3 regions of the Bradyrhizobium sp. BWA-3-5 genome follow, and region 1 is predicted to be linked to each of the others. Evidence: predicted binding sites of a transcription regulator. Region 1 holds the regulator's gene; each other region holds the start of a gene.

Region 1 (9,601 bases):
TTCATCATCGGCAATTCGTTCAAGATCCAGTCCTCGATCTTCGCGCCAGGCACCACGATCTCGGCGGCGATCGCGTCCGAATTCGCCGAGAGCGACGGGTTGCACCAGTCCGGCCTGATCCTGCTAGGCCTTTTGCTGTTCATCCTGACGTTCTTCGTGCTTGCCGCCGCGCGGCTGATGCTGATGCGTCTGGAAAAGAAGGCGGGGAACTGACATGAACGCAATCTACGCTTCCCGCCGCCGCAAGAACATCGTCATCAAGTTCCTGTGCCTTGGGGCCGCGGCATTCGGCGTCACCTGGCTGGCGCTGATCCTGTTCACGCTGTTCTACAACGGCCTCACCGGGCTCAATCTCGCCGTCTTCGCCCAGGATACGCCGCCGCCCGGATCGACCGAGGGGGGACTGCGCAACGCCATCATCGGCTCGATCATCATGACCGCGATCGGCGTCGGCATCGGTGCGCCGCTCGGCCTGTTCGCGGGCACCTATCTCGCCGAATATGGCAAGCACGACAAACTGACCTCGGTGATCCGCTTCATCAACGACATCCTGCTTAGTGCGCCCTCGATCATCATCGGCCTGTTCATCTATGGCGCGGTCGTGGTGCCGATGCGCGGCTTCTCGGCGATCGCCGGTTGTCTCGCGCTCGCCGTGATCGTGATCCCCGTGGTGGTGCGCACCACCGAGGACATGCTGGGGCTGGTGCCGAATCCGTTGCGCGAGGCCGCTTCCGCGCTCGGCATGCCGCGCTCGCTGGTGATCCGGCGCATCGCCTACCGCGCTGCGCGCGCCGGCCTGATCACCGGCGTGCTGCTCGCCACCGCCCGCGTCGCCGGTGAAACCGCGCCGCTGCTGTTCACCGCGCTGTCGAACCAGTTCTTCAGCCTCGACCTCACCAAGACGATGGCGAACCTGCCGGTGACCATCAACAATTTCGTGCAGAGCCCCTATGCCTACTGGAAGCAGCTGGCCTGGGCCGGGGCGCTCCTGATCACGCTCACCGTATTGGCCCTGAATATTGGCGCGCGCATCCTTGGCGCCGAGAGGACATCCAAATGACCGAACTCTCCGTATCCGTAAGTACCGCGACCGGCCCAGCCCCGCAGCTGCCGCTGCCGGAAGCCGCGCCGAAGGTGACGGTCCGTAGCCTCAACTTCTACTACGGCGAACACCACGCGCTGAAGAACATCAACCTGACGCTCGGCACCAACCGCGTCACTGCCTTCATCGGCCCGTCCGGCTGCGGCAAGTCCACGCTGCTGCGCATCTTCAACCGGATGTACGATCTCTATCCCGGCCAGCGCGCCACCGGCCAGCTGCTGCTCGACCAGACCAACATCCTCGATCCCAAGCTCGACCTCAACCTGCTCCGCGCCCGCGTCGGCATGGTGTTTCAGAAGCCGACGCCGTTCCCGATGACGATCTACGAGAACATCGCCTTCGGTATCCGCCTCTATGAGAAGATCTCGAAGTCCGAGATGGACGACCGCGTCGAAAAGGCGCTGCGCGGCGGCGCGCTGTGGAACGAGGTCAAGGACAAGCTCAATGCCAGCGGGCTGTCGCTGTCCGGCGGCCAGCAGCAGCGGCTGTGCATCGCGCGCACGGTAGCGGTGCGACCCGAGGTGATTCTGTTCGACGAACCGTGTTCCGCGCTCGACCCGATCTCGACCGCCAAGATCGAGGAGCTGATCCAGGAACTGTCGGAGGACTACACCATCGCGATCGTCACGCATAACATGCAGCAGGCGGCGCGGGTCTCGGACAAGACAGCCTTCATGTATCTTGGCGAGCTGATCGAATTCGACGACACCAACAAGATTTTCACCTCGCCCGGCGATCGACGCACACAGGACTACATCACCGGCCGGTTTGGTTGAGGAGATTTGAGAGATGGCTTCCGAACACACCGCCAAGGCATTTGACAGCGACCTTCAGGAACTGACCCGTCTCGTCGCCGAGATGGGCGGCCTGGCTGAGCGCATGATCACCGAATCCGTCGACGCGCTGGTGCGCCGTGATGTTGCGCTCGGCAAGCGCGTCGTCGCCTCCGACGTCGAGATCGACCGCCTGCAGCATCTGATCGAGGAGCGCGCGGTGTTGACCATCGCCCGCCGCCAGCCGATGGCGATCGACTTGCGCGAAATCGTCGGCGCCATGCGCGTCGCCACCGACCTTGAGCGGATCGGCGACCTCGCCAAAAACATGGGCAAGCGCGTCTCGGCGCTGGAGAACGATTTCCAGCCGCTCAAGCTGATGCGCGGCCTCGAACATATGACCGACCTCGTGCAGTCGCAGGTCAAGTCGGTGCTGGACGCCTATGCAGCGCACGATCTGCCGGCCGCGATGGCGGTGTGGAAGGGCGACGAGGAAGTCGATGCCATCTGCACCTCGCTGTTCCGCGAGCTGCTCACCTATATGATGGAAGACCCGCGCAACATCTCGTTCTGTATTCACCTGATGTTCTGCGCCAAGAACATCGAGCGGATCGGCGACCACGCTACCAATATCGCGGAAACCGTATTCTACATGATCGAGGGACAGCAGATGCTCGACAAGCGCCCGAAGGGCGACATGACGACGTTTGCTGCGACCATTCCCAATAGCTGAGGATGACAGGATGAGCGCACGCATCATGGTGGTCGAGGACGAGGAAGCGCTGACCACGCTGTTGCGCTATAACCTCGACGCCGAAGGCTATGAGGTCGAGACCGTCGCCCGCGGCGATGATGCCGATACGCGGTTGAAGGAGCGGGTGCCGGATCTGGTCGTGCTCGACTGGATGCTGCCGGGCCTGTCAGGCATCGAGCTGTGCCGCCGCCTCCGGGCTCGGCCCGAGACCAAGCAGCTGCCGATCATCATGCTGACCGCGCGCGGCGAGGAAAGCGAGCGCGTGCGTGGGCTCGCGACCGGCGCCGACGACTACATCGTCAAGCCGTTCTCGGTGCCGGAACTGCTGGCGCGGGTGAAGGGCCTGCTGCGGCGCGCCAGCCCCGAGCGCCTTGCTACGGTGCTCACCTATGGCGACATCGAGCTCGACCGCGAGAAGCGCCGCGTCGCGCGCTCCGGCCGCCAGATCGATCTTGGCCCGACCGAATATCGCCTGCTGGAATTTTTCCTGGAGCATCCCGGCCGCGTCTTCAGCCGCGAGCAACTGCTCGACAGCGTCTGGGGCCGCGACATCTATATCGACGAGCGTACCGTCGACGTTCACATCGGCCGCCTGCGCAAGCTGCTCAACCCCGGCCGCGAGCAGGACCCGATCCGCACCGTGCGCGGCGCGGGCTATGCGCTGGATGACCGGTTCGCGAAGGCGGAGCAGCCACAGTAGCGTTCCGCGGTATCTCGGCTCGCATCACTGTCGTCCCGGCCCATATGCGCAATTGCGCATCAGGAGCCGGGACCCATAACCACAAATCTCGATTTTTGAAATGCGCTGGAGCTCCAGCTCGGCATAACCACAGACAATGGGGGTTATGGTCCCCGCCTTCGCGGGGACGACCTCATTGAGGCAGCTCGCCCTTACCGCGTCTGCTTCGGCTGCTGCCTCCGCCGATCGGCGGCCGGCTGATAGGCCACGCGCGAGTGGTGCGCGCAGTAGGGCAGGCCGGTGAGCGCCTTGCCGCCGCAGAAGAAGAACTCGGGGCTCGCGGGATCGCCGACCGGCCAGTGGCAGGTCGCCTCGTTCAGCTCGAGCAGCGACAGCCGCTGGCTCATCGGCACCACATTGTCGAAGGCGACCGGATCGGGCTCCAGCTCCACCTCGAAGGCGTGCGCGAGCGCGGTGTTGCCGCGCGACACCGGCCGCGATACCCGCATCATCTGCTGGGCGGCGGGGCGCGCCTTGCGCTGCCGCGGCGCGGCCGAGGAGGGGCTCTTGGCACGGCCGGACAGGCCTAGGCGGTGCACTTTGCCGATCACGGCGTTCCGCGTCACATTGCCGAGTTCCGCGGCTATCTGGCTGGCCGATAAACCGGCTTCCCAGAGCTTCTTCAGCTGCTCGACGCGATCGTCGGACCAGGTCAATACCGTCATCGTATGTTTCCCTTCGCGTCGCGCCGGCCAAATTCGGGGCAGCGCCCGCGGGTCATTCGTCTCAAAAATCCCTGCGGTCAGAATCCCTTAGCCCTCGCCGGGCGCGGAAGGGCGCCCGAACGTTTACGCTTTCACAAAAGACTCTTAAGGGATCAAAACTGCCGCACGAGATGTCGTACCCGACAGTCCAAAAGCTACAATATGGCGTGACTCGGGCGCAAGAGTCCGGGCCTCAACGTCCACATGTTCTGACATCTAGGCATTGCACTGCGTGTTTTCCACCACACCGCAATCCTACGGATTTTGCCATCCTGCACTGCAGGAACGGCCGTTCCATGGCGTGTTGACAGCGCCCCGCGCGCACATAGAATACCTCTCACGTGCCGCCCTTAAGAGGCGGCACGTTTCGTTTCGCAAGACCGGCTGTTGCCGCCTTCGCGCCAAGGCACGCGTGTGCTCCGCGGCAGGTCTTGAAGGCAGGTCTCCAACTTCAAGTGATCGTCATGACCAATAGCGCCACGTCGCATCTGCTCCCCGTCTTCGCCAGGGTCGATCTCGGCTTCGAAAGCGGGGAGGGCTGCTGGCTGACGTCGACCACCGGCGAGCGCTATCTCGACTTCACCTCGGGGGTTGCGGTGAACGCGCTGGGCCACTGTCATCCGCATCTGGTCAAGGCGCTGCAGGAGCAGTCGACAAAGCTCTGGCACATGTCGAACCTGTTCAAGTCGCCCGACGGCGAGAAGCTCGCCGCGCGGCTCTGCGAGCAGAGCTTTGCCGACCTGGTGTTCTTCTGCAATTCCGGCGCGGAAGCGATGGAAGGCGTGATCAAGGTGGTGCGCCGCTATCATGCTTCCAAGGGACACCCGGAGCGCTACCGCCTCATCACCTTCGAAGGCGCGTTCCACGGCCGCACCCTGGCGACGCTCGCTGCCACCGGCTCCGCCAAATATCTCGAAGGCTTTGGCCCGCCGATGGACGGTTTTGACCAGGTGCCGCATGGCGATCTCGAAGCCGTCAAGAAGGCGATCGGCCCGCAGACTGCCGGCATCCTGATCGAGCCGGTGCAGGGCGAGGGCGGCGTGCGCTCGGCGCCGCAGGCCTTCTTCAAGGCGCTGCGCCAGCTGTGCGACGAGAAGGGCCTGCTGCTCGCCTTCGACGAGGTGCAGACCGGCATGGGCCGCACCGGCGATCTCTTCGCCTACAAGCGCGTCGGCGTGACGCCGGATGTGATGTCGCTCGCCAAGGCGCTCGGCGGCGGTTTCCCGATCGGCGCAGTGCTGGCGACGGCGGAAGCCGGCTCCGGCATGACGCCGGGCTCGCACGGCTCGACGTTCGGCGGCAATCCGCTGGCGATCGCTGCCGCCAATGCCGTACTCGACGTGATGCTGAAACCCGGCTTCTTCGACCATGTGCAGAAGATGTCGCTGCTGCTCAAACAGAAGCTCGCCTCCGTGGTCGACCGCTATCCTGCCGTGCTCTCGGAAGTGCGCGGTGAGGGGCTCTTGGTCGGCGTCAAGGCCGTGGTGCCGTCGGGCGATCTAGTCAACGCGCTGCGCGATCAGAAACTGCTGACGGTGGGCGCCGGCGACAATGTCGTGCGTTTCCTCGCGCCCCTGATCGTGAGCGAGGCCGAGATCGACCAGTCCGTTCAGATGCTCGAAAGCGCCTGCGCCGCGTTGTCGGCTACACAGCTCAAGAAGGCGGCGGGATGATGAGCAAGTCCGTCCGTCACTTCCTCGATATCAACGAGCTGCCGTTAGACGAACTGCGCAACATGCTGGCCTTGAGCGCCGACATGAAGGCTAAGCTGAAGGCGCACGAGAGAAACAAGAAGCCGCTCGAAGGCAAGACGCTGGCGATGATCTTCGAGCGCCCCTCGACCCGCACGCGGGTCTCGTTCGACGTCGGCATGCGCCAGCTTGGCGGCGAGTCCATCATGCTGACCGGCGCCGAGATGCAGCTCGGCCGCGGCGAGACCATCGCCGACACCGCGCGCGTGCTGTCGCGCTATGTCGATGCGATCATGATCCGCATCCTCAACCACGATGCACTGCTGGAGCTCGCCGCGCACGCCACCGTGCCCGTGATCAACGGGCTGACGCGGCGCTCGCATCCCTGCCAGGTGATGGCCGACCTGATGACCTTTGAGGAGCATCGTGGGCCGATCGAGGGCAAGACGGTGGCCTGGACCGGCGACGACAACAACGTGCTGGCGTCCTGGGCGCACGCGGCCGAGCGCTTCAAGTTCAAGCTCAATGTCGCTACTCCGCCGGAGCTCGCGCCGAAAAAGGCGATGCGTGACTGGATCAAGGCGACCGGCGCGCCGATCGTGCTCGGCACCGATCCGGAAGCCGCCGTGCGCGGCGCCGATTGCGTCGTCACCGACACGTGGGTGTCGATGGGCGACAAGGAGGGCGAGCACCGTCACAACGTGCTGAAGCCCTACCAGGTCAACGAAAAACTGATGTCGCTGGCCAAGCCGGAGGCGATCTTCATGCACTGCCTGCCTGCACATCGCGGCGAGGAGGTCACCGATGAGGTGATCGACGGCCCGCAATCGGTCGTGTTCGAAGAGGCCGAGAACCGCCTGCATGCGCAAAAGGGCATTCTGGCCTGGTGTTTCAACGAAGTAGCGTAGGCGGATCTTCGCGACTTGCGTTCCCCGGACGCAGCGCAGCGCGCAAGCAGTGCGCTGCAGAGCCGGGGCCCATTTCGCTGCATGCACAATAGGTCCCGGCTCTGCGGAGCAGCGTTACACGCTGCACCGCGTCCGGGACATGAGAGAGCTGAACGGCCCTCAACGTTCCGCTCTTCACCCCTTACGCTTTGCCCTCTCAGACCCCAGATAGAGCGCCATGGTTTCACAATCCCCCGACATGAAAATCGCTGGCGATGCGCCCGTTCGCGCGCCGTCGGCCATTCCCGTCGATGATGCGGTGCTGCCGTTCGAGGTCGGCGCGCTCGACCTGCGCGGGCGGCTGACCCGGCTCGGCCCCGCGCTCGACGACATCCTGACGAAGCATGATTACCCGACGCCGGTCGGCAAGCTGCTCGGCGAAGCGATCGTGCTGGCGACGTTGCTCGGCTCGGCGCTGAAGTTCGAGGGCCGCTTCATCCTGCAGACGCAGACCGATGGCCCGGTGTCGTTCCTGATCGTCGATTTCCAGTCGCCCGATCGCCTGCGCGCCTATGCGCGCTACGACGTGCGGCGCCTGAAGGACGGTCTGACGTCCGGCCAGTTGCTCGGCAAGGGCCATCTGGCGATGACCATCGATCAGGGCGGCGACATGAGCCGCTATCAGGGCCTGGTCGCGCTCGACGGCGGCAGCCTGGAAGATGCTGCGCATGAATATTTCCTGCGCTCCGAGCAGATCCCGACCCGCGTGCGGCTTGCGGTCGGCGAGGAATGGCGCGGCGGCGACGGCGGCAAGCATCGCTGGCGTGCCGGCGGCATGCTGCTGCAATTCCTGCCGAAGGCGCCCGAGCGGGCGCGGCAGGCCGATCTGCATCCAGGCGATGCGCCTGAGGGCACGGAAGCGCATCAGGTCGCCGAGGACGATGCCTGGGTCGAGGGCCAGTCGCTGATCGGTACCGTCGAGGATGTCGAACTGATCGATCCCGACCTGTCGGGCGAGCGTCTCTTGTACCGCCTGTTCCACGAACGCGGCGTGCGCGTGTTCACGCCGCTGCCGCTGCGCGCGCAGTGCTCCTGCTCGCGCGAGGCGGTCTCGGCCATGCTGAAGAGTTTTGCGCCGAAGGACCGCGCCGACATGGTCAAAGACGGCAAGGTGGTGGTGACCTGCGAGTTCTGCTCCTCGGTCTACCAGTTCACGCCCCACGAAGCGGGCGTCGAGGAGTAGCGCTCAGTCATTGTTTCGTGGGGTGCGCAAAGGAGCGCAAGCAACGTGCCCACCATCTCTCACCAAGTGCGTTGCTTGATGGTGGGCACGCATCGATTTCGCTAGTCGCCGCCTCACATTCGGTTGTCATCGCCCGGCTTTGACATTATTCCAGAGACGCCAGTGCTCGAGCCGAGAAGCCGCGGCGTACTGGATCCCCGCCTTCGCGGGGATGACAGTCGGGGTTGATCGCCATCTCGCAACAACGGCGAGGGCTGCCCCTAATTCAACACTCGCCGCCCGTTATCCGGGCTATCCAGCGAGAACGTGGGCACGTCGATCTCGAAGCGTTCGCCCCCTTCGTTGACCATCTGGAAGCGTCCGGTCATGAAGCCGGAGGCGGTCTGCAGCGGCACGCCGCTGGTGTATTCGAAGCGCTCGCCCGGCGCCAAAACCGGCTGCTCGCCGACCACGCCTTCGCCGCGAACCTCCTGCTTGCGCCCGGTCGCGTCGGTGATGATCCAGTGCCGGGTGCGAAGCTGCACGGTCTCGGCGCCGGTATTGGTGATGACGATGGTGTAGGACCAGAAATACTGACCGCGATCGATCGACGAGCGCTCCGGCAGGAAGTTTGGTTCGACGGTAACTTCGATCTGGCGGGTGACGGCGCGGTACATGCGAGCAAATTTCCGGAAATCCTGCGCCTTATCATAGCCGGGAAAACCGGCGGAACCAATCGCCACGCCATCCGGTTTGTCGCTTGCCTGACCGCGGTTTCAACACAGTTCCGCTCTAGAGCGCAACCGCGCGCGGTCCGGCCCCGTATCTGCTGTTGGCGTATCTTGTGTGCAAGCTGCGGGCCGATATTATCTTTTCCGGACAGTGCACGCGTCAAAGCTCAACCAACGGTGCCCGATGTCGTCCATTGCCGATCCAGTTGCCGGAACGCCTCTCAGCGATGCCAAAGCCGGCGACGTCAAGGCCGCCGCCCCGGCGATTGCGCTGCCGGTCACCGGAGAGCGCGAATTGCGGCTCGACCTGTTTCGCGGCATGGCGCTGTGGCTGATCTTCATCGACCATCTGCCGACCAATATCCTGACCTGGTTCACGATCCGCAACTACGGATTTTCCGACGCCACCGAGATCTTCATCTTCATCTCCGGCTATACCGCCGCCTTTGTCTATGGCCGGGCGATGCTGGAGGCCGGGTTCGTCGTGGCGACCGCGCGCATCATGCGGCGGGTCTGGCAGATCTACGTCGCCCATGTGTTCCTGTTCACGATCTTCCTGGCGGAAATTTCCTATGTCGCGACCCGTTTCGAAAACCCGCTCTACAGCGAAGAAATGGGCATCATGGATTTCCTCAAGCAGCCCGACGTCACCATCGTCCAGGCGCTGCTGCTGCGCTTTCGCCCCGTCAACATGGACGTGCTGCCGCTCTACATTGTGCTGATGCTGTTCTTGCCTGTTATCCTGTGGCTGTTGAAGTGGCGGGCGGACATCGGACTGGCGTTGTCCGTGCTGCTCTACGCGCTGACCTGGCAGTTCGACTGGTACCTGACGGCCTATCCGAGCGGCTTCTGGATCTTCAATCCGTTTGCGTGGCAGTTGCTGTTCGTGTTCGGCGCCTGGTGCGCGCTCGGCGGGGCGCAGCGCATGTCGGCCATCCTGTCCTCGCAGGTGACGCTGTGGATCTGCGTTGCCTATCTGCTGTTCGCGTTCTTCGTCA
Region 2 (9,601 bases), 2.7 Mb from region 1:
GGGCTTGCCCGTGGTGCCCGAGGTATAGAGCTGGATCGCGATGTCATTCGGGCTGATCGGCACCTTCGTATCATCAGCGCTGGCGGCATCGCGCCAGGCTGCAAAATCCTGCCATTCCGGCGCGCCGCCTTCGGTGGTGATGACGGTGCGGACATCAGGCAATTGCGGCTTGATGTTGCGGACCTGCGTGATGAACTCAGGCCCCACGAACAGCACCGGCGCCTTGCAGTCGCCGACGATGAAGGCGATCTCCGGACCGGCGAGGCGCCAGTTGACCGGCGCCATCACGATCCTGGCCTTCATCGCGCCCATCAGCAGTTCGAAATAGAAATCGCTGTTCTTGCCGAGATAGGCGATCCGCTCGCCCGGCTTGACACCGAGCGCTACAAGCGCATTCGCAACGCGGTTGGTCTTGAGGTCGAACTCGGTGAACGTGGTCTGGCGGCCCTCGAATTCATAGGCGATCGCATCGCCGCGCGTTCTGGCGCGCTCGCGCACCATGTCGGCAAGGTTTGTCAGTTGCTGGGCAGCGGACATGTCTCTCCCGTATCGTCTTGTTATCGTTGCGCGGAGTTTGGCGATATCGCGCGCGGAAAACAATACGGGAGGTACTGGCGTTCCCCGGACGCAGCGCAGCGCATCAGCGGTGCGCTGCAGAGCCGGGGTCCACCGCGCTTGTGGCGTGCAATGGGTCCCGGCTCAGCGGCGCAGCCTTGCACGCTGCACCGCGTCCGGGACACAGAGATCTACCCCCGCGAGGCGCGGTCCTTTTCGTTCTGCGCCTTGATCGACTCGCGAGCCTTGTTCCAGTCGTCGTCGCTCCAGTCGCGCAACTGGTAGAAGTTGCCGCCCATCGCCAGCGCCTGGCCGCCGTCCATGGCGATGGTCTCGCCGTTGATCCAGTCGCAGCCGCCGGAGATCAGGAACACCGCGAGGTTCTGCAATTCCTCCATGGTGCCGACCCGACCCATCGGGTTCTGCGCCCTTGTGCGCGCGCCGGCTTCATCACCGGGCTTGATGCGCTTGCTCATGCCTTCGGTCGGGATTTCGCCGGGCGCAATGGTATTGAGGCGGATGCCGTGCTTGCCCCATTCGACCGCCAGCGACATCGTCATGGCATGGATCGCCGATTTGCTCATCGCCGACGGTACCACGTAAGGCGAGCCGTTGCGCACCCAGGTCGTTGTGATCGACACCACGTTGCCGCGCTGCCTGTCGGCGATCCAGCGCCGCCCGACCGCATGCGTCACGTAGAAGGTGCCGTGCATCACGATGTTGGCGACCGCATCGAAGCCGCGCGGCGACAGGTCTTCCGAGCGTGAGATGAAATTGCCGGCGGCGTTGTTGATGAGATCGGTGAGGGGACCCGAGGCCCAGATCTGCTCGATCATCTCGTCGACCGCCAGCGCATTGCGGATGTCGACGCCGTGGCTGACGACGCGGCCGCCATACTCGTCCATCAATTCGGTCGCGGTCTCGTCGCATACAATTTTGCGGCGGCCGCAGATGTGGACTTCGGCTCCCAGTTGCAAAAATCGCGCCGCCATCGACTTGCCGAGGCCGGTGCCGCCGCCGGTCACGAGGATCCGCCGCCCGGCGAGAAGCTGATCGTTGAACATCGTTTCCACCCCGCGGATTGTCTGTTAATTGACCGATTGACTAAAACCGGACAACGTCCCTTGTGTAAAGCGCCAAGAACGAAGTGTGGAGGATTTTAATCATGGAGCAACGCGTCTCGATCTCGATCTCGGACGGCATTGCCGATGTCCGGCTGGTGCGGGCCGACAAGATGAATGCGCTCGATGCCGCCATGTTCGAGGCGCTAGTGGCGGCGACCGAGCGGCTGGCCCATGAGAAAGGCGTTAGGGCGGTAGTATTGTCCGGGGAGGGGCGGGCGTTCTGCGCCGGCCTCGACATGGGACGCTTCCAGGCCATGAAGGAGAATGGCGGCAACGGGATCGCCGGCGGCGAGAAGCGGGACCTGACGGCGCGCACCCATGGCATTGCGAATTTTCCGCAGCAGGCGGTGTGGGGTTGGCGCCAGCTTCCGGTGCCTGTCATTGCCGCGATCCAGGGCGTCGCGTTCGGCGGCGGCTTCCAGCTCGCGCTCGGCGCCGACATGCGCTTCCTCACGCCGGATGCGCGGATGTCGATCATGGAAATCAAATGGGGCTTGGTGCCGGACATGGCGGGCACGCCGATTCTGGCGAGCCTCGTGCGCGACGATATCCTGCGGGAATTGACCTACACCGGGCGCATCTTCTCAGCGCAGGAGGCCATGAGCTACGGCCTCGCGACGCGGATCTGCGACGATCCGCGCGCGGCGGCGTTCGAAGTGGCGCGTGAAATCGCCGGCAAGAGCCCGGATGCAATCCGCGCCGCCAAGCGGATGCTGGGCAGGCTGTCGGTCGATCCGGCGCCGGCGCTGCTCGCCGAATCCGTCGAGCAGCAGAAGCTGATCGGCAGCCCCAACCAGACCGAGGCGGTGCGCGCCAACATGGAGAAGCGCGCGCCGCGGTTTGCGGAGGCGTAAACTCCAACCTCATCCCGAGGAGCCGCGCAAGCGGCGTCTCGAGGGATGGCCACGGGCCACATGGTTCGAGACGTGCAAAGACGCGCTCCTCACCATGAGGATCACTTGAACCCGACCTCAGATCGGAAAGAGACAAATGTCCTCCTCCCAACTCTTCCTCGGCATCATCAGCGGCGAGCGCCGGCGCAGCCACGAGGAAATCGCCGATCGCGCCGACCGTATTGCCAGCGGACTGCAAAAGCTCGGCGTCAAGCAGGGCGACAGCGTCGCGATGCTGATGCGCAACGACATCGCCTTCATCGAGGCGGCCTACGCGGCGATGCGGCTCGGCGCCTATGGCGTGCCCGTCAACTGGCACTTCAAGCCGGAAGAGATCAATTATGTGCTGAAGGACTCCGGCACTTCGGTGCTGATCGCGCATGCCGACATGCTGCATCAGCTCCGCGACGCGATCCCGCAAGGCGTGACCGCGCTCAGCGTGCCGACGCCGCCGGAAATCTTGGCGAATTACAAGATCGATCCGGATCATCTCGGAACTCCGGACTTCGCGATCGACTTCGAATCCTGGCTGGAGCAGCACGAGCGCTATGATGGACCGGCGGTGCCGCAGCCGCAGAACATGATCTACACGTCAGGCACCACGGGCCATCCCAAGGGCGTGCGCCGCTTTGCGCCGACGCCGGAACAGACCGCCAATGCCGAACGCATGCGCGCGATGATCTACGGCCTCAAGCTCGGCGCCCGCGCGCTTTTGCCCGGGCCGCTCTATCATTCTGCGCCGAATTCGTTCGGCTTGCGCGCCGGCCGTCTCGGCGGCGCGCTGGTGATCATGCCGCGCTTCGATGCCGAAGAATTCTTGCGGGTGATCGAGACCGAGAAGGTCGACACCATCTTCATGGTGCCGACCATGTTCATCCGCCTGATGAAGCTGCCGGAGGCGGTGCGCAAGAAGTACGACATGTCGTCGCTGCGCCACATCATCCACGCCGCGGCGCCATGTCCGGCCGACGTCAAACGAGCCATGATCGACTGGTGGGGACCGATCATCTACGAATTCTACGGTTCCACCGAATCCGGCGCCGTCACCTTTGCCACCTCCGAGGACGCGCTGAAAAAGCCCGGCACGGTCGGCAAGATTTCGCCGGGCGCCGAGCTGCGCTTCATCGGCGAGGACGGCAGGGATCTGCCGCAGGGCGAGATCGGCGAAATCTATTCCCGCATCGCAGGCAATCCGGATTTCACCTACCACAACAAGCCGGAAAAGCGCGCCGAGATCGATCGGGAAGGGTTCATCACCTCGGGCGATGTCGGCTACATCGACGCCGACGGCTACGTCTTCATCTGCGACCGCAAGCGCGACATGGTGATCTCCGGCGGCGTCAACATTTATCCGGCCGAAATCGAGGCGGCGCTGCATGCGATACCGGGCGTGCACGATTGCGCGGTGTTCGGCATTCCCGATGCCGAGTTCGGCGAGGCGTTGATGGCCGTGGTGGAGCCGCAGCCGGCGGTGACGCTCGACATCGTCTTCCTCCGCGCGCAGCTCAAGGTCTCGCTGGCGGACTACAAGGTGCCAAAGCACATCGAAATCCAGTCCAACCTGCCGCGCGAAGATTCCGGCAAGATCTTCAAACGCCGCCTTCGCGATCCCTATTGGGAGCGGGCGGGGCGAAAGATCTAACGTCACGATCGCAGTTAGGGAAGCGGAGGCGACCGTTAACCACGGCCAGCCTCAAGAACACTGCCATGTCGCTCCCCTGTCGCATCGCGCTGCTATCGGCAAAAGCCAAGGGTGCGGCATTGATTCTCGTGGGGCTATGGGCCGCGTGAATCAGTCATCGCCCTGTCACAGAAATCTGTCAGGGGACGGGTATGGGTAGTGACACTTTGAGTGAAGAGAGCCCGGAACGGCGCTTTCGTACCTTGTTTATATCAGATGTCCATCTCGGCGCCCGCGGCTCGCAAGCCGACCGTTTGCTGGACTTCCTTAAGGGTCACGACGCCGACACCGTCTATCTCGTCGGCGACATCGTCGATGGCTGGGCGCTGAAGTCGAGCTGGTACTGGCCGCAATCGCACAATGACTTCGTGCAGAAGATGTTACGCAAGGCGCGCAAGGGCGCCAAGGTCATCTATGTGCCGGGCAATCACGACGAGTTCCTGCGCAACTATTACGGCACGCATTTCGGCGGCATCGACGTGGTTGAAAACACCATTCACGAGGGCGCCGACGGCAAGCGCTATTTGATCATCCACGGCGACATCTTCGACCTCGTGGTGCAGAACGCGCGCTGGCTCGCCCATCTCGGCGACAAGGCCTATGATTTCGCCATCCAGATGAACCGTCTGGTCAACTTCTTCCGGCGGATGTTGGGCGTGCCCTATTGGTCGCTGTCGCAATGGGCGAAGCTGAAGGTCAAGAACGCCGTCAACTATATCGGCGCGTTCGAGAAAACCCTGGCGGGCGAGGCGCGGCGGCATGGCGCCCACGGCGTGATCTGTGGGCACATCCACTACGCCGTCATCCGCGACGAGCACGGCATCCGCTACATGAATTGCGGCGACTGGGTGGAAAGCTGCACCGCGCTGGTCGAGCACGAGGATGGCCGGTTCGAGATCATCACCTGGGCCGATCCGGAGCGGCGGGCGGCGCCGGTTCCTCGCGTCGCCGCGCGCGCGGCATAACGGGGCAAAGGAGCCGAATCGCAGCGAAAGACCCGGTTTTCGTCCCCTGAGATCACGCCAAATCGTCTTGCCGGCCCGTCGGTAGCCGCGTTACAAATTGCGGATGCCAGAACCTGTCCAGAATCGTCCCATTGGCGCGGCCGATATCGAGGCCGCCTCCCAGATCGTCGCGCCCTTTGCGGTGCGCACGCCGCTCTTGACGTTCCCGGTGCTCAACGAGCGCGTCGGGACCAAGGTCTTCCTGAAGCCTGAAATGCTGCAGCGGACCGGATCGTTCAAATTCCGCGGTGCCTTCAACAAGCTGGCATCGATCCCGCAAGAGAAGCGCGGCGGCGGGGTCGTGGCATTCTCCTCCGGCAACCACGCCCAGGGCGTGGCGGCGGCGGCGCAGATCTTGAACATGCAGGCCACCATCGTGATGCCGGCGGATTCGCCGGTCACCAAGCGCGAACGCACCAAGGGCTACGGCGCCGAGGTCGTGCTTTACGACCGCGACAAGGAAGACCGCGAGGCCATCGCCAACGGTATTGCGGCCAAGCGCGGCGCGACGCTGGTGCGCCCCTATGACGATCCCTTTGTGATTGCGGGGCAGGGCACCGCCGGCCGCGAGATCGCCGAGGACATGACGGCGCTCGGGCTCAGCCCCGATATCGTGGTGGCGCCGGCCTCGGGCGGCGGGCTGATCGCCGGCGTCGCGACGGCGGTGAAGTCGAAATTCCCGCAGGCGCAGGTGATCGTTGCCGAGCCCAAGGACTATGACGATCACGGCCTGTCGCTGCGTGCCGGCCATCGCGAAGCCCATCACGCTGCCGGCCGCACCATCTGCGACGCGCTGATGGCGGCGATCCCGGGCGAACTCACCTTCTCGATCAACAGCAAGCTCTTGGCGAACGGCGTCATCGCTTCCGACGAGGAAGTCGGCGCAGCGGTCGCCTATGCCTATCGCGAATTGAAGCTGGTGGTCGAGCCGGGCGGCGCCGTCGGTCTTGCTGCGCTGCTGGCCGGCCGGATCGACGCCAAGGGCAGGAACGTCGTCATCGTGCTCTCCGGCGGTAATGTCGACGCGGACCTGTTCGCCAAACTGGTCGCCTGATCACGCCGTTTCAAACAGACAGCGGGCAGAGCATGTGCTCTGCCCGCTTTTGCTTTGTCCGAAGCTTTGCTCAGCGCCGTCCAAAGCCTCCGCCGAACCCTCGGCCGAACCCGCCGCCGAATGAACCGCGGGACGCGCCGGCGAAGCGGCTGAAGCCTCCGCCGCCCATACGGCTGCCGAAATGACTGCCGCCGCCGAAGTGACGCGGTCCGCTGCCCATCATCGGCCTCCTCATCATCATCGGCCTGTTCATCCGCACCGGATGGTTGTGCATCCTCGGATTCAGGGACGTGATCTTGCCGAACCTGCCGCCGTTCCGGCCGAAGTTGCCGGGCGTGGAATGGCCCTTGCCGGGCAGGCCCATGCCGTTGCCGAAATTGCCTCGGTTAAAGCCGCCGTGGCTGGCGTGGTTCACGTTCATGCCTTTGGCGGGCAGCGTGACGATCCTGGACGCCATCGGCATGTGAGCATGGGCACCAAAATTGCTCGGCTTGAAGTTCGCAGACTGCTTCGCCAGATGCGTGAACTGCATCAGCGGCACGGCCTTCGGTGCGCCCTGCAGCTTCAACGCGGACTTGGCGTAGGGCGTATTGGAAAAACTGTCGTGGAATGTCTTGTAGGCGAACGGCGAGTTCGCGAGCACCGCCTTGTGCCAGGCCTTTGCTACCTGGATGTTGCCGAGCAGCAGGCGGACGTGGTCGCACAGCGGGTCATTCGGGTAGAGGCGGATGAACTCCTCATAATATTCCGGCGAGCCTTCGGACAGCACGTAATCGTAGGCCTGGCGGACCGAGCGCGAGGGCAGGTTCGACGCCATCTGGATGATCGGGGTGCGATCGGGCGCGCGGCCCGCGGCCATCATGGTATCGCCGAAGAAATAGAAATCCGAGGTGAGCGAAGAGCTTTCCCACGGCGTCTGGCGGCCGTTGGTCGCAGTGTTGACCTCGAGCCGGACGCGCTTGAACAATTGCTCGATCGGCAGGTTCGGCACGCGCGCGCTGTTCAGGAACGCCGACGTATAGGGGCTGTGATTGCCGTCGCCATCCTGTGCTTCCATGCCGGGTGAAGTTGAGTAGCCGACGATCGAGCCGTTCGGCGCATCGACGATGGCGAGCCCGCGCCCGTTGTCGCTTGCTTCCGGGAACGGATTGTTGCGGCAGGCGTCGAGCACGACGATGCGCATCCGGCTCGGGATGGATTCCAGCGTGCCCATCACGTCGACCAGCCGCATCGAATTGCCGTCGAGATCGGACGGCGAGGAAATCCTCGCATCGATTGGAAGCAGGTAGTTCTCGCCCGCCACCTGCACGCCATGGCCGGCATAGTAGACCATCGCCACGGTGCGGGGACCGCGCTCGCCCACCTTGGCGGAAAAGTCCTGCACGACCTTGATCATCTCGCCGCGCGTCAGGTCCGTTGCCTGGGTCACCTCGAAACCTGCCGAGTTGAGGAGCTGCGCGACGGATTGCGCGTCGTTGCCGGGATTGGCGAGCCGTGGCGCGGTCTGGTAGTTCGAATTGCCAATGACCAGCGCGACGCGCTCTTCCGGCGGCGGCGCCTGCATGCCGGTGCGGATGTCGGCGCTTGGGGCCTCGGCGAAGGCCAGGCCCGTGGCGGCGAAGCCGAGCAGGCCCGCAAGCAGGCCGGTGCGTAACAGCGATGACTTGAAACGGGACATGACGGTCTCCTGAAACGGATTCGCGCGGCAGCGACTTGCTGCGGGAACGCTAGGCCGACTCGGGGCTCTGGTACGTGACGCCGGTCACGCTCTCGCCAGCGCGCCGCCACACTTGCGGCAATTCGGCGCAGCTGACAATCTCGGGTTGCCGAACGGTCGAAGGAGCCCGGCATGGGGTAAGCTTCGGACTAAAGGCTGCCATCGCCATCATCGCGGCGATACTGATCGCCGCGGCGCTGGCGCAGGCGAGCCAGGTGTTCGCGCCGCTCGCGGCGGCCATCTTCATCATTGCCGTGGTGTGGCCGGTTCAGCGCCGGCTGCAATGGTGGATGCCGAAGCTCGCCGCGCTGGCCATCACCATCATCATCACCGTGGCGGTCTGCTTCGCGCTCGCTTCGCTTGCAGCATGGGGATTTGGCCGCGTCGGGCATTCGCTGCTCGCCGACCTCGCGCGGTATCAGGCCTTTTACGAGGCAACCGTCGCGTGGCTGGATGGTCACGGTGTCTCCGTCGCCGCATTATGGGCCGAGCACTTCAACGTTGGCTGGCTGCTGCGCGCCACGCAATATGTCACCGGCCGCCTCAATACCACGCTGACCTTCTGGGTGATCGCGCTGGTCTACGTCATGCTCGGCCTTCTCGAAGTCGATGATATCTGGCGGCGGATCGAGCGGCTGGAAAACCGCACCGCCGCAGCCGTGCTGCTCGAGGGCGGCACTGCAACCGCCGCAAAGCTTCGCTGGTTCCTCATGGTACGAACGCTGATGAGCGCCGTCACTGGGCTGCTGGTGGGTGTTTTCGCCTGGGCGACCGGACTACCGTTCGCGCTGGAATGGGGCGTGATCGCCTTCGTGCTCAACTATATCCCGTTCATCGGACCATTCATCGCGACGCTGTTTCCGACGCTGCTGGCGATGACCCAGTTCGAGAGCTGGCCTGCGGTATTCGGCCTCTTCGTTTGCCTGAATATCATTCAGTTCGCAGTCGGCAGCTATGTCGAGCCGCGGGTCGCCGGAACCATGCTGTCGATCTCCCCCGTGATCGTGCTGTTCGCGATCTTCTTCTGGACCTTCCTGTGGGGCCTGTTCGGGACCTTCATCGGCGTGCCGATCACGCTTGCCATACTCACGTTCTGTGCCGCACATCCATCGAGTCGCGGGATCGCCGATCTGCTCGGCGGGTCTGATCAGACCAAACCGGGCAAGCTCTAGGCGCTTTTCTTTCCTGCGATGCCAGCCTTGGAACTGACGGGACCCTTCTCGGCGGACATGTCGATCGACTGCACCAGGCGGCTTGCAATGATCACGATGGCGCAGACCGCATAAAAGAACACCCCAACGCATAGGTCTTGGCGATGCCGAACTGGATCGACAACGCCACACCCAGCACCGAGGCGAACATCGACGTAATTCCGTTGGTGCTCCAGAAGAACGGCAGCAGTTCATGATGACGGCGCCAGACACCGAGGCCGAGCGGAAACATCATTCCCATGCAGAATGCAGGAGGAGCCAGCAGCAGGACAGACACCAGAATGCGCATGTTGGTGGACAGCACCCGCCCCCAAACGGTGAGCAGCGGCGTCAGCAGCCCTGCCACCACGAGCGTGGTGAGG
Region 3 (9,601 bases), 1.3 Mb from region 1:
GCGCTGGCCCGGCGTGTGGTCCATCAGCGACATCAGCCGAACGTCCGGCCGGCCGATCAACTCCTTGGCTTCCTCGACCACGTCGGGCATCGGGATTTCGCAGCGCAGATGCAGGAAATGATCGGCACGCAGGAGATCGGCCTCGCGAGCGGAGGTGATCGCGGCGGCAAGTACGCCGGCGCGGCCGTCAACCTCTTCCGCACCGTCCTCGCGCCAGACACGGAGCGAATCCAGTACCGTCGTGATGCCGCAGGTGGCGAGCTGGCCGTCATAGGAGACGACGGCCGCCGTTGCATCCCAGAACACCTTCGGCCGCGGCACGTAATGCGCTTCGAGATGATCGGTGTGCAGCTCGATCAGGCCGGGCATGACGAGGTCGCCCCTGACGTCCTCGCTTCCGGCGGGCGCCTTGCCTTCGCCGAACTCGGCAATGCGGCCGTCGGCAAAGGCGATCCAGCCCTGCTCGATGACGCGGTCGGCAAGAACGAGCCGCGCATTGCCAAGAACGGTTTCGGACTTCGTCGAAGTCATATCAGTCTTCCCTCATGCCGCCGCGGCGAAGGCCGTCACATCGACGATGCGGTCGGCGATCGCCTCTCGGATTTCATCATCATGGACGATCGCGACCATGGCGACGCCCTTGCGCTTCTTTTCTGCGATCAACTCGACGACGACTGCACGGTTGGCGGCGTCGAGCGAAGCCGTCGGTTCGTCCAGGAGCAGGATCGGATATTCCGAAACGAAACCGTGAGCGATGTTGACGCGCTGCTGCTCGCCGCCGGAAAAGGTCGAAGGCGGCAGCCGCCACAGCCGCTCTGGGATGTTGAGACGGCGCAGCAGGCCGCCGGCAAGCTCACGGGCTTCTTTCCGGACCACGCCCTTTGCGATCAGCGGTTCAGCGACGACGTCAAGCGCCGCCACCCGCGGCACCGCGCGCAGGAACTGACTGACATAGCCGATGGTGGAGCGCCTGATACCGAGGACCTGCCGGGGCTCGGCTTTTGCAAGATCAATCACGGTGTCCTGGTGACGGACACCTATGCGGCCGGCATCGCAGCGGTAATTGCCGTAGATCATCTTCAGGATCGACGACTTCCCGGCACCAGATGGGCCAGCCAGAACGACGCATTCGCCAGCATCGACATGAAAGGACACGCCGCGCACCACTGGCAGCTCGACGCCGCCCTGCAGATGCATGGTGAAGGTCTTTTCGGCGTTACTGAGTTCGATCATCGCGGTCATCGGAATGCTCATGGCGGCAGGATCGAGGAAACCAGCAGTTGCGTATACGGCTCGCGGGGATCGTCAAGCACCTGGTCGGTCAGGCCGGTCTCGACCACCTGGCCGCCCTTCATGACCATGACGCGATGCGACAACAGGCGCGCCACCGCCAGGTCGTGGGTGACGATGATGGCCGCAAGGCCGAGCTCGCTGACGAGCGTGCGCAGCAGATCGAGCAAGCGCGCCTGCACCGACACATCGAGCCCGCCGGTCGGCTCATCCATGAAGACGAGCCGCGGCTCGGTGACGAGGTTGCGCGCGATCTGCAGGCGCTGGCGCATGCCGCCGGAATAGGTGCGCGGCGCGTCGTCGATGCGGGATATCTCGATCTCCACCCGCTCGAGCCAGTTTGAAGCCGCCTCGCGGATCCGGCCATAGTGGTTCCAGCCGATCGCCATCAACCGCTCGCCCACATTGGCGCCGGCAGAGACCGCCATGCGCAGGCCCTGCGCCGGATCCTGATGTACAAAACCCCAATCGGTGCGAAACAGGAAGCGCCGCTCGGCCTCACCGAGGGATGCGAGATCGCGCCGCACGCCGTCGCGCATGCGATAGGAGACGCGGCCGACGCTTGGCGCGAGCTGCGCCGAAAGGAGCTGCAGCAGCGTCGACTTGCCCGAGCCGGACTCGCCGACGACGGCCAGTACCTCGCCGGGATAGAGCTCAAACGAGACGTCGCGGCATGCGGTCAGCCGGCCGTAATTCTTGCCCAGGCCTTCCGCGACCAGAAGCGGTTCGTCATTCTCAGTCAGCGCCTCAGCCATGCACCGTCTCCTTGTGAGGCGCGGCGTTCTCGGTGCCGCGATGGCCGGCGGCCTGCCGTCCCTCGCAAAAGTCGGTGTCCGAGCAGACATACATCCGGCTGCCCTTGTCATCGGTGACGATCTCGTCGAGGTAGGAAGCGTCGGCGCCGCACAGCGCGCAGGGCGCGTCGAAGCGATAGCGCGAGAACGGATGGTCCTCGAAATCGAGCGACACCACCCTGGTATGCGGCGGGATGGCGTAGATGCGCTTCTCGCGGCCGGCTCCGAACAATTGCAGCGCCGGGCAGTCGTCCATCTTGGGATTGTCGAATTTCGGCGTTGGCGACGGGTCCATCACGTAGCGCGCATTGACCTTCACCGGATAGGCGTAGGAGGTCGCGATGTGGCCGAAGCGCGCGATATCCTCATAGAGCTTGACGTGCATGAGCCCATATTCGGCGAGCGCGTGCATGCGGCGCGTCTCGGTCTCGCGCGGCTCCAGGAAACGCAGCGGTTCGGGGATCGGCACCTGATAGACCAGCACCTGCCCCGCATGCAACGGTGCCTCGGGAATGCGGTGCCGGGTCTGGATCACGCTGGCGTCCTCGGTGGACGTCGTCGTCGCCACGCCCGCGGTCTTGGCGAAGAACTTTCGGATCGAGATCGCATTGGTGGTGTCATCGGAGCCCTGGTCAATCACCTTCAGCACATCGTCGGGGCCGAGGATTGCGGCAGTCACCTGCACACCGCCAGTGCCCCAGCCATAGGGCATCGGCATCTCGCGGCTGGCAAACGGCACCTGGTAGCCGGGGATCGCGATCGCCTTCAGGATGGCGCGCCGGATCATCCGTTTGGTTTGCTCGTCGAGGTAAGCGAAATTATAGGCGGTAGTGTTCACTCCGCGGCCTCCTGCAAGGGCTCCGCGCGCGCGGCAGCTTCAAAAAACTCCGCCCGCAGCTTGCGCAGCAGGCCGAGCTCCGACTGGAAGTCGACATAATGCGGCAGCTTGAGATGCTCGACGAAGCCGGTCGACTGCACATTGTCGGAATGCGACATGACGAACTCCTCGTCCTGGGCCGGCGCCTTGACCTCCTCCGAAAGCTCCCGTGCGCGCAATGAACGGTCGACCAGCGCCATCGACATGGTCTTGCGCTCGCTCTGCCCGAAGGCGAGCCCGTAGCCGCGGGTGAAACACGGCGCTTCCGTCGCCGAGCCCTTGAACTGGTTGACCATCTGGCATTCGGTCATTGGAATTGAGCCCAGTGGTACGGCGAAACCGGCATCCTCGGCAAAGAATTCGATTTCGACCTCGCCAAAGCGGATCTCGCCGGCAAAGGGATGGCTGCGGCCATAGCCGCGCTGGGTGGAATAGCCGAGCGCCAGTAGGAAGCCTTCGTCGGCGCGCGCGAGATTCTGCAGGCGGAGATCGCGGTCAGCCGGAAAGCTGAGCGGCTCGCGGGTGAGATCGCCGGCCGGCGTATCACCATCAGCTTTCGGGGAGGATTCGATCAGGCCATCGCGTCCCAAAATGTCGGTGACGCGCGGCATCGCCGCCAGCGGCTCGGCCTTCGCCGGCACCTCGGGCGCGCTGCCTTCGGCAAGCTGCGGGTCGAGCCGGCGATGGGTGTAGTCGAACGTCGGCCCGAGCACCTGACCGCCCGGGATGTCCTTGAAGGTCGAGGAAATGCGGCGACGCACCTGCATCGTGCCCGTGTCGACGGGCTCGGTCGCTCCAAAACGCGGCAGAGTGGCGCGGAAGGCGCGCACCAGGAAGATCGCCTCGATCAGGTCGCCACGTGCCTGCTTGATGGCGAGCGCCGCCAGCTCCCGGTCATAAAGCGATCCCTCGGTCATGACGCGATCGACGCCGAGGCTGAGCTGCTCGGAGATTTGCGACAGCGACATCTCGGGAACATCGCGATCGCCGCGCCGCTCATGGGCCAGCAGGCGATGGGCGTTCTCGATGGCTCGTTCCCCGCCTTTGACGGCTACATACATCGGTCAGCCTCCGTGCGCGGCGAGCCGCGTGGTTCGGGGAATGGCGACAATGGTTTCGTCATGCACCAGCACGACGTCGATGCCGCGCGGAAACAGGGTGGCGTTAATCGCAAGCTGTTCGAACAGATTGCCGGAGGTCGTCGCCTGCAGCAGGGCCGCGCCGTGGATGCCTGGGCCGGTCAATTCGTAGGCCGGTCCCGAGGTCAGGCTCTCGATTTGCACGATAAGGGTGGTGGAACGGTCCGGATATTCGCTGCTGCCGATCGCGAAACGATCGGGTGGCGGAACATCCTTGGCGTTGCCAATCAGGGCAAAACTGCTCGCGGAAGATTCCGCGATCAGAGGCGCACCGGTATGGAATTTCAGCCATTTGCCGACTTTGGGCGCCGCCGACATGGTCCGATCAAGCCAGATCGGCGTGTCGTGATCGAATAGCGTGAGTGCGATGGCTGCCGTGCCGCGCATCAGCGGCGCGGGCGTACCCGCCACCGCGCGAATATGTTGCACGGTGCCGGGGCGCGCCATCGCATCCATCACGGAACGGAACGTGGATTGCGCCGACAACACCTTGTCCGCGAATCCTGCCGGCAGTTCGGCGACTGTCACCATCGGCTATCCCTCACCGCGCACCATTGTGTAAAAATCAACGCGCGTCGCCGCCGCTTCCGCGGACCGCCGGCTGCGCCGCGTGTCCATCGCCACCCGCAGCGGCGCCAGCACCTTCATCTCCACCGCATCGGCGAACTCCGACGACTGCAGCATGGCGTCGCACAGCGCGATCATCCGCGCCTTGTCGAGATCCCGGCCAAGCGTGTAGCCGAAGCCCACTTCCCCGGTCGAAAGCCGAACCGCGGCGCGCGACACCGTGGCTTCCCCGAGATTGAACGGCGCACCGTCGCCGCCGATGCGGCCACGTACCATGACGAGGCCGTTCTCGGGTTCGCGCAGCGATTGGTACGCGGTGACATCGATGGCGCCGAGGTGCTCGGCGATGTCAGCGGCATCCGAATGCGCCAGCACCGCCATCGCCCCCTTGCGCCGGGCCTGCATTCCGCTATCGGCCGCCATCTCCATTCCCGGTCTTGCCCGATTCAAGTTGTCTATGATAACAGACAACTTGATAGTCAAGGCAAATGACCGTTTCGTGACAGCCCGATGATTTTTCCAATGCCCCCTTCAGGTTCCGGCACGACATGAGCATGCAGGATGGTGCTTCCGGCGTGGCGCTGTGGCGCCAGGTCGCCGACGGTATCGAGCGCGGCATTGCCGACGGCCGCTTCGCCGCGGGCGAAAAGCTGCCGGGCGAGATGGAGATCGCCGAGACCTATCGCGTCAATCGCCACACCGTACGCCGGGCGCTGGCGGCGCTCGCCGAGCGCGGGCTGGTGCGCGCCGAGCGCGGCAGCGGCACCTATGTCGAAGCGCCGCGTCTCGCCTATCCCTTGCGCTCGCGCACGCGATTTTCCGAGATCGTCGGCGCAAGCGGACACGAGCCGCGCGGGCAAATGATCGAGGCCTCGGAAGAAGTCGCAAGCCGCGAGCTGGCGCGCGAGCTTGGCCTCAAGACCGGCGCGCCGCTGGTTCGCATCGAAGCATTGCGTCTGGCCGACCGCGCACCGATCTGCGTCGGCACGCATTGGCTGTCCGCCGAGCGATTCCCCGAGGCCGGGCGCGTTTACGCCGCGGCGCGCTCCATGACAAAACTGCTGGCCCATTACGGCATTCGCGACTATCGCCGCGATTCAACCCGGATCACCGCCGGCATTGTCGACGCCACCGACGCCGCGCGCCTGGACCTCGCCCTCGGCCGTCCGATCCTCATCGTCGATTCGACCGACGTCGATATCGAGGGACGGCCGCTGGTCACAAAGCATGTGCGCTTTGCCGCCGAACGGGTGCAGTTTCTGGTGGAGAGCTGACGTTCAGGCGATGGCGCGCCGGCCGATAATAGCAAAGCGCAAACGGTTCGAGATCCAATCGATGGCGGCGACCGCCACCAGGATCATCAGGATCAGGAACGAGACCTTTTGCCATTCCAGCACGCGAATCTGCTCCGCAAGCTGCAGGCCGATGCCGCCCGCGCCGACGATGCCGATAATGGTCGCCGAACGCGTGTTGGATTCGATGAAGTACAGCACCTGCCCGGCAACGACGGGCAGCACCTGCGGCATCAACCCGAAGCGGATCTCGTGCAGCTTGCCGCCCCCGGCAGCACGGATGCCCTCCACTTCCTTGCGGTCCGCAGCCTCGATCGCCTCCGAAAACAGCTTTCCGAACGCACCAAAATCAGCGATCGCAATGGCGAGCACGCCGGCAAACGGCCCAAGTCCGACCACGTTGATCCAGACCAGCGCCCAGATCAGGGTATCGATGCCGCGGATCGAATCGAAGAACCGCCGCACCGGAAAGCGGAAAATGGCTGACGGAACCACATTTCTGGCCGCGAGCAGGCTCACCGGGAGTGCGGCACTCGCCGCGATCGTGGTGCCGAGCAGCGCGATCGAAAGCGTCTCGCCGAGCGCAATGACATAGGCCGGCAGCGACGAGCCGGGATCGGGCGGCAGCATCATCAGGCTGATCCAGCCGAGCTGGCTGATTCCTGAGATCAGCCGCGACGGCGAGAAATCGAGATCGACCAAGCCAAAGATGAATATTGCAAGCGCTGCCACAATCATCAGCGGCGTCGCCAGCCGCGACGAGGCCGGACGATCGAATATCTCGGGGTAGCGCTCCCGCAGTTTCGCGGCATCTTCCGACGGCAGTGGCGTCATGGCCGTGCCTCCGCGCCGAACAGCCTTGCGCGCAGCCAGCCGGTCGCGATGTCGATCAGGAACACCGTGACGATGATGGTGATGAGGATCGCGCTGACGTCCGAATAGTAGAACTTCCTGATGGCGACGACGAGCTCCTGCCCGATGCCGCCAGCGCCGACAAAGCCCATCACCGACGCCTCGCGGACGTTGATCTCGAAGCGCAGCAGCGCGTAGCTCGCATAGCCCGCGGCGACCTGCGGCAGCACGGCAAAGCGCATGCAGGAGAGCCAGCTTGCGCCGGTGGAGTGCACGCCCTCGACTTGCTTCATGTCGACATTTTCCACGATCTCGGAAAACAGCTTGCCCAGCGCGCCGGTCGAATGGATCGTAATCGCGAGCACGCCGGCCATCGGCCCTAAGCCGAAGGCGATGACGAAGATCAGCGCAAACACGATGCCCGGCACCGTACGGGCGACTTCCAGCGCGCGTCGAACCACGAAGCGCAGCCAGGGCGCGGGCGAAGTATTCTCGGCGGCCAGGAAATTCAATCCGAACGCCAGCACCGCGCCGGCCAACGTCCCGACATAGCTGATCAGGATGGTTTCGCCGAGCAGCTTCAGCCACTTCTGCCAGCCCCAGAACCATTCGCCGAAATTGGTCCAGACCCTGGTGTGATCATCCAGCGTCAGGATGCGGTCGAAGTAACTGACGAAGTTTCCGAAGTAAGTGAACAACGTCCGCAGGTTCACTTCGGACCCTATCGCCGCAAGCACCAGCGCTAGCGCGAACAACACCATCGAGAACAGCGCGCGCAGGCGCTCGCGCCGCACCGCCATGCGATAGGCCTCGTTGAGGCCCGCAAGCTGCTGCTCAGGGAGGATGGAAACGGCGCTGGTCATGTCAGGTCGGGAATTTAAGGAAAATGGCCGGGTCGTTGCCGCCCGGCCGAGTCCTTATCACCCTTTGATCACGACGCCTTCTTCTTGCGCAGGGCGTCGACGAACTTAATCAGTTCGATGGTGCCGTCCCAATCCTTGGTCGTGGCGGGATGGAAGCCTTTCTTCTGGCCATCGGAGAGGCGATCGAACGCCGCCTTGTCCTTCGTCGGTGCTTCGGCGAACGCCTTGGCAATCGCGGCTTTCAGGTCCTCAGGCAGGTCCGTATTGTAGGCATAGGGACCGTTGATGATCGGCGCCGATTTGTGAACGATGCGGAAATCGTCCTTCTTCATCGGCGAGCCGTCGGCATTCTTCAGCATGCCCTTGTGCAGCATCTGGGCGAGGGTCGAGTCGTCGTCGGAGGTCCACTGATTGGCGGCGACGTCGACCGTGCCCTGCGCCAGCGCCAGCATCGCGTTCTCGTGGCTGCCGGTGAAGACGACCTTGCCGAAATACTGCTCCGCGTCGGGAATGCCGAGCTTGTTCAGCTCGAAGCGCGGCACGTTATTGCCCGAGGTCGAGTTCGGATCGACGAGGCCGAGATTCTTCGCCTTGACGTCGTCAATGGTCTTGTACGCGCTCGACGCCTTGACGAAGAACACCGAATAGTAGCCGGTCGAACCATCGGCATTGATGTCGTTGGCGAACGCGTCCGTCTTGACGCCGGTCAGCCGGGCACGCGCGAACGAGGCCGAGCCATAGCTGGCGATATGGATATTGCCGGCGCGCTGTCCCTCGATGACCGCGGCGTAGTCATTGGCGATGCGCAATGTCACCTTCACGCCGAGTTCCTTGGAGAGATAATTCACGAACGGCGTCCAGCGTTCGGTTACGCCCGAGGCGTTCTCAGCCGGTACCACCGCAAAGGTCAGCTCCGGATATTTGCCTTTCCAGTCCTGCGCGGAAGCGGCTGTGGCAGTGAGGACCAGCGCGGCTGCGCCGGCGAGCACGATACGACAGTTGAACATGGGTTTGCCTCTCGTTTGTGATTACGCCCTGACCGGCTGCGATACGCGCCGGCTACCTGTCTTGATGGATCGCCTTCAGGCCGCAGCGGCGGTGTCCAGTGCCGGGATGGCCGCAGCGTCAGGCACCTCCACTGGCGCGCTCCCCATCACGTCATTGGCTTCGAGATCGTAAAGCTCGCGGGCAATGCGGTCCGTCAATGCGGCCGGCGCGCCGTCGAATACCACGCGGCCTGCCGCCATGCCGATCAGCCGGTCGCAATAGCTGCGCGCCAGGTCGAGCGAATGCAGGTTGCAGAGCACGGTGATGCCGAAATGCTTGTTGATGCGCAGCAGCGCGTCCATGACGATGCGGGTATTGCGCGGATCGAGCGAGGCGATCGGCTCGTCGGCGAGAATAATGTCCGGCTCCTGCACTAGGGCGCGCGCAATCGCCACGCGCTGCTGCTGGCCGCCGGAAAGCTGGTCGGCGCGCTGCGCGGCGAGCTGCGCCATATCGAACTGCTCGAGCGCCGACATCGCCAGCGCCCGATCGGCTTCCGGCCAGAGTTGGGCCAGCGAGCGCCATGCCGGCATTTCGGCGAGCCGTCCCATCAAGACATTGGTGAGCACATCGAGCCGGCCGACCAGGTTGAACTGCTGGAAAATCATGGCCGAGCGCGCGCGCCATTGCCGCAGCTCACTGCCGCGCAGCGCCGTGACATCTACGCCATCGAACAGGATGCGGCCTTCGGAAGCGTCCGCGAGGCGGTTGATCATGCGCAAAAGCGTCGACTTGCCGGCGCCGGACCGACCGATCACGCCGACAAAGCTGCCGGGCGCAACCGAAAACGACGCGTTGTCGACCGCGGCTTTTGCGCCGAAGCGGCACGTCAGACCTTCAACCACCAGCATGCAATGCTCCACTCGCGTCTTGCTGGATC

The links. The regulator PhoB, encoded in region 1, activates phosphate uptake and scavenging genes when phosphate is short. The targets are predictions, from matches to a motif close to TGTCATNNANCTGTCAT.
Region 2: the regulator PhoB is predicted to act here: its motif matches at 4,367-4,383, upstream of RX331_RS28510 (UDP-2,3-diacylglucosamine diphosphatase).
Region 3: the regulator PhoB is predicted to act here: its motif matches at 5,156-5,172, upstream of phnF (phosphonate metabolism transcriptional regulator PhnF).

Annotation. Positions count from the first base shown of each region.
Region 1 covers NZ_CP136626.1:690,385-699,985, forward strand. The annotation lists gene pstC (phosphate ABC transporter permease subunit PstC) at 1-213, shown strand, start outside; gene pstA (phosphate ABC transporter permease PstA) at 215-1,060, shown strand; gene pstB (phosphate ABC transporter ATP-binding protein PstB) at 1,057-1,878, shown strand; gene phoU (phosphate signaling complex protein PhoU) at 1,892-2,608, shown strand; gene phoB (phosphate regulon transcriptional regulator PhoB) at 2,619-3,329, shown strand; gene RX331_RS03240 (GcrA family cell cycle regulator) at 3,521-4,033, opposite strand; gene RX331_RS03245 (aspartate aminotransferase family protein) at 4,537-5,745, shown strand; gene argF (ornithine carbamoyltransferase) at 5,745-6,671, shown strand; gene RX331_RS03255 (Hsp33 family molecular chaperone) at 6,889-7,893, shown strand; gene apaG (Co2+/Mg2+ efflux protein ApaG) at 8,154-8,549, opposite strand; gene RX331_RS03265 (OpgC domain-containing protein) at 8,788-9,601, shown strand, end outside.
Region 2 covers NZ_CP136626.1:5,902,847-5,912,447, reverse strand. The annotation lists gene RX331_RS28530 (fatty acid--CoA ligase) at 1-537, opposite strand, end outside; gene RX331_RS28525 (SDR family oxidoreductase) at 747-1,619, opposite strand; gene RX331_RS28520 (crotonase/enoyl-CoA hydratase family protein) at 1,721-2,533, shown strand; gene RX331_RS28515 (acyl-CoA synthetase) at 2,670-4,214, shown strand; gene RX331_RS28510 (UDP-2,3-diacylglucosamine diphosphatase) at 4,406-5,218, shown strand; gene RX331_RS28505 (threonine/serine dehydratase) at 5,322-6,311, shown strand; gene RX331_RS28500 (caspase family protein) at 6,382-7,989, opposite strand; gene RX331_RS28495 (AI-2E family transporter) at 8,190-9,200, shown strand; gene RX331_RS28490 (hypothetical protein) at 9,292-9,601, opposite strand, start outside.
Region 3 covers NZ_CP136626.1:1,990,089-1,999,689, reverse strand. The annotation lists gene RX331_RS09590 (alpha-D-ribose 1-methylphosphonate 5-triphosphate diphosphatase) at 1-531, opposite strand, end outside; gene phnL (phosphonate C-P lyase system protein PhnL) at 544-1,242, opposite strand; gene phnK (phosphonate C-P lyase system protein PhnK) at 1,251-2,045, opposite strand; gene RX331_RS09575 (alpha-D-ribose 1-methylphosphonate 5-phosphate C-P-lyase PhnJ) at 2,038-2,922, opposite strand; gene RX331_RS09570 (carbon-phosphorus lyase complex subunit PhnI) at 2,919-4,022, opposite strand; gene phnH (phosphonate C-P lyase system protein PhnH) at 4,026-4,631, opposite strand; gene phnG (phosphonate C-P lyase system protein PhnG) at 4,635-5,090, opposite strand; gene phnF (phosphonate metabolism transcriptional regulator PhnF) at 5,216-5,941, shown strand; gene phnE (phosphonate ABC transporter, permease protein PhnE) at 5,945-6,793, opposite strand; gene phnE (phosphonate ABC transporter, permease protein PhnE) at 6,790-7,674, opposite strand; gene phnD (phosphonate ABC transporter substrate-binding protein) at 7,743-8,681, opposite strand; gene phnC (phosphonate ABC transporter ATP-binding protein) at 8,757-9,572, opposite strand.